2 regions of the Kutzneria kofuensis genome follow, and region 2 is predicted to be linked to the other one. Evidence: riboswitches for the same ligand, from Rfam matches in the RefSeq annotation. Region 2 holds a riboswitch; the other holds the start of a gene.
The links. A riboswitch is a leader RNA that binds a small molecule or an ion and turns the genes downstream of it on or off. The one in region 2 is predicted to bind ZMP and ZTP.
Positions count from the first base shown of each region.

Region 1: another riboswitch for ZMP and ZTP. It lies ahead of glyA (serine hydroxymethyltransferase); the one in region 2 lies ahead of BJ998_RS00590 (5-aminoimidazole-4-carboxamide ribonucleotide transformylase).

Region 1 covers NZ_JACHIR010000001.1:791,253-793,447, reverse strand. Annotated here, with positions in the region: gene BJ998_RS03520 (glycosyltransferase family 2 protein) at 1-607, shown strand, start outside; ZMP/ZTP riboswitch at 612-701, shown strand; gene glyA (serine hydroxymethyltransferase) at 733-1,995, shown strand; gene recD2 (SF1B family DNA helicase RecD2) at 1,999-2,195, shown strand, end outside.
Region 2 covers NZ_JACHIR010000001.1:124,872-127,066, reverse strand. Annotated here, with positions in the region: gene BJ998_RS00595 (class I SAM-dependent methyltransferase) at 1-306, opposite strand, end outside; gene BJ998_RS00590 (5-aminoimidazole-4-carboxamide ribonucleotide transformylase) at 337-1,404, opposite strand; ZMP/ZTP riboswitch at 1,431-1,515, opposite strand; gene BJ998_RS00585 (DinB family protein) at 1,534-2,043, shown strand; gene BJ998_RS00580 (carboxylate-amine ligase) at 2,047-2,195, opposite strand, start outside.

The DNA of each region.
Region 1 (2,195 bases), 670 kb from region 2:
CCGCCTGCGTGAGCTGGGCGGCGACCGGCTCCGGTGGCAGGCCACGCAGCGCCACGCCAACACCAACCTGGTGTGGAACCAGTTCGTCGCGACGACCCGGTCGAAGCACCTGATGTGTGTGGAGAACGACGTCGAGCTGCGGCCGGGCGCGAGCGCCGAACTGATGTCGATGCTCGCCTCCGGCTACTGCGACGTGGCCGTGCCGGTGGTGCACGAGGACGAGGTGGGCAACCCGCACTTCGACCCGGCCCCGACCGGCGTGCGCCGGATCGTCACGCAGCTGGAGCGGCACTGCTTCGCCCTGTCGCGGGCGACGGCGCTGCGGCTCGGCGGGCTGGACGAGCAGATGTGGTGCCGCACCGACCTCGACCTCGGGCTGACCCTGCAGCTGCACGGGCTCGCCGTCGGCGTCACGCCCAACGCGGCCGCGGTGTTCCGGCGCCACCAGGACCCGGCCGTGGACCGCGACTTCTACGACCACCGCTGGGACCTGGCGCGGGTGGCCGCGGCCAACGAGCGGGTGCGGGCGAAATGGCGCATCGAACCCGCGGGCGAGGCCTGCCGGATGCGAGCCCTGCTTGAGGACAACCCCGGCGTCGCGGTTTAGGATCACTCAGCGTCGCGACTGGCGTGTTGGGGTGGAATCGACCACCGGGGAGCGACCGCAGTACACGGTGGCGTCGCGCGCCTGGGTGTCAGCTGCCACGACCGCATTGACTCGGGAGTTTGACGATGCATCAGCCCGCACTCACCGCACTGACCGCCACCGACCCCGAGCTGGCCGGACTGGTCGAGTCCGAGGCCAAGCGCCAGCACGACAAGATCCGTCTGATCGCCTCCGAGAACTACGTCTCCACCGCCGTGCTCGAGGCGACCGGCACCGTGCTCACCAACAAGTACTCCGAGGGCTACGCCGGCAAGCGCTACTACGAGGGTCAGCAGTTCATCGACCCGATCGAGCAGCTGGCGATCCAGCGGGCCAAGGACGTGTTCGGCGTCGAGCACGCCAACGTGCAGCCGTACTCCGGCTCGCCGGCGAACCTGGCGATCTACCTGGCCTTCCTCAAGCCGGGCGAGACCGTGATGGGCATGGGGCTGCCGTCGGGCGGGCACCTGACCCACGGCTGGACGGTGTCGGCCACCGGCAAGTGGTTCAACGCCGTCCGCTACGGCGTGACCAAGGAGACCGGCCGCGTCGACATGGACGAGGTGCGCGACCTGGCCCTGGCCGAGCGGCCGAAGGTGATCTTCTGCGGCGGCACGGCCATCCCGCGCACCATCGACTTCCCGGCGTTCGCCGAGATCGCCCGTGAGGTCGGCGCCGTGCTGGCCGCGGACGTCGCGCACATCGCCGGCCTGATCGCCGGCGGCGCGCACCCGTCCCCGGTCGGCCACGCCAACGTGATCTCCACGACCACGCACAAGACGCTGCGCGGCCCGCGCGGCGCGATGCTGATGTCCGACGCCGAGCACGCGTCGGCGCTGGACAAGGCCGTGTTCCCCGGCCTGCAGGGCGGCCCGCACAACCACACAACCGCCGGCATCGCGGTCGCCCTCAAGGAGGCGGCGACCGAGGACTTCCGGACGTACGCGCACAACGTGGTGGCCAACGCGCAGGCGCTCGCGGCGGCGCTGTCCGAGCGCGGCTTCGACCTGGTCTCCGGCGGCACCGACAACCACCTGCTGCTGATCGACCTGACATCCAAGAACGTCGCCGGCAAGCCGGCGGCCAAGGCGCTGGACCGGGCCGGCATCGAGCTGAACTACAACACCGTGCCGTTCGACCCGCGCAAGCCGTTCGACCCGTCCGGCATCCGGCTGGGCACCGCCGCGATCACCACCCGCGGCCTCGGCGTCGAGCAGATGCCGCAGCTGGCGGCGTGGATCGACCGGGTCGTGACCGCGGCCGCCAACGGCGACGAGTCCGTCATCGACACCACCGCGGCCGAGATCTCCGAGCTGCTGGCGGGCTACCCGATGCCGGGCTGGGCCTGATCGATGCCAGGCTCCGGGGACTCGCTCGGCTACGCCGTCGTCGAGGGTTCACTGGAGCGGATCACCTACGCCAACGAGGAGACCGGGTACACCGTCGCCAAGGTCGACACCGGCCGCGGCGCCGGTGACCTGCTCACCGTCGTGGGGTCGTTGCTGGGCGCGCAGCCGGGGGAGAGCCTCCGGCTGCGCGGCCGGTGGGG
Region 2 (2,195 bases):
AAGTCCCTCGGTCGCGACCACCGTCACGCCGAGCGACGCCAACCGCTCCGAGGCGACGGACACGTTCGGCGGCCAGCCCTCGGCCGCCCACGTCTGGCCGGCCGGCGGGCCGAGCGTGGCCAGGAGCTCGCCGCCGCCGGTGTCGATGTCCAGCACCGCACCGGCGTCGCGGAGCAGTTCCCGGGCGAGGTCCGGGTAGCGCCACGACGGCTCCGCGGTGACGGCACGCCCGTCCAGCCAGCCGAAATCCCAGCCGTGCAGCGGAACCGCCTCGGCGGCGGCCACAAGTGAGTCGTAGTCCCCCATGGCTACACCGTAGCGGGGGAATCGACGGAGTCAGTGGTGGAACAGCCGCAGCCCCGTCCGCACGAGGGTGATGCCGTGCTTGCGGCAGGCCTCGGCGACGTCGTCGGAACGAATCGAGCCGCCGGGCTCCGCGATGTACCGGACGCCGTGCCGCGCGGCGTGGTCGACGTTGTCGCGGAACGGGAGGTAGCCGTCGGAGGCGAAGGAGACGCCGGACAGGCGTTCCATCCACTCGGCGCGCTCGATGGCGGTGAGGTCCTCCTCGATGTACCGGATCTGCTCGTTGATCAGGTCCTGCCGCCGCGTGCCGGGGGCGACGTCGAGCAGCACCCGCACGGCGGGATGCCGGCGCAGCCACCAGATGTCGACCTTGCTGCCGGCCAGCCGGGTGCAGTCCACACGGGACTGCTGCCCGGCGCCGATGCCCAGCGTGGCGCCGTCCCTGACGTAGCAGACGGAGTTGGACTGGGTGTAGCGCAGCACGGCCATGCCCAGCAGCAGGTCGTCGACGGCCGACGACGGCAGGTCGTCGCCGAGCAGGGAGCGGGTCAGCGGCACGGGATCGCGGTCCTGCACCAGGCGCATGCCGAAGACCTCGCGGGTTTCCCGTTGCGGGGGAACGAAATCGGGGTCGGCCTCGATGACGAGGAAGCGGCCGCCCTTCTTGCCGCCGAGCGTGCCGACGGTGCCGGGCTCGAAGCCGGGGGCGACGATGCCGTCGCACACGACGGCGCTGAGCAGCTCGGCCAGTTCGGCGTCGACGGGCGCGGACACGGCGGCGAAGTCGCCGTACGAGGACTTGGGGTCGGCGTCGCGGGCCCGCAGGTAGGCGCTCGCGACGGGGCCGACGTCGTCCATCCCGTACAGGTCGGCGGTGACCTGGTCGATCGGCCCGGACAGCGCGGCGCCGGCGGGGGAGACGTGCTTGAACGAGGCGGCGACGGTCCGCCCGAGCGCCCGGGACGCCTCCCGCACCAGCTGCCACGCGTTGAGAGCGTCCAGCATGTTGATGTACGAGGGCTGCCCGTTCAGGACGCGGACCGATGACCCGTCGAACTCGGCGGCCTGCTGGGGGTTGATGCCGTAGCGGAACTCCATCGCTGCCTCCTCAGCTTCTCTGCTGACGGAGACGCCCAGGCGGTCGACGCTCGCATCACGTGCCGGCCGCTCCCCGGTGGTAGCCCACCCTCGCCAGTCACGACCTCCCGCAATGATACCTTATCGAACATGAGTTCGAGAGAACTGTCGCGTCGGTGGCCGGAGACGAACGCCACCGACGAGCTGAGGCTGCTCACCGAGTTCCTGACCTTCCTGCGGATCACGGCCGTGAACAAGCTGGCCGGCCTGGACCGCGCGGCCGCGGCGGCGACGCCGTTCCCGGCGTCGCCGCTGTTCAGCGCTTTGGGCGTGATCCGCCACCTCACCTCGGTCGAGCGCTACTGGCTGTCCATCGTCGGCGGCGGCCAGGACGTGCCGAACCGCTGGGACAGCCCCGACCCGGACATCGACTTCCGACTGTCCGAACAGGACACGCCGGACTCCGTTGTCGCGGCGTACCAGGAGCAGTGGGAACTCTCCCGACGGGCGCTGCAGGGCAGGAACGCCGGCGACCCGTCGGCCGGGGACGCCGACAAGACGGTTCGCTGGCTGCTGACGCACGTGGTGCAGGAGACCGCGCGCCACGTCGGGCACCTCGACGTGCTCAGGGAGTTCGCCGACGGGACGACCGGCGAGTAAGGCTCACACCAGCTCGTCGGCCCCGGCGGTCTGCGCGGTCAGCAGGTCCACCACGTCGGTGAGCTTGCCGTTGCGTGCGAACGCCCGGCGCTGGCGGGTCGACCCGCATCCCTTGGCCACCAACGACTCCAGCAGGTCGAGCACGAGGTCGA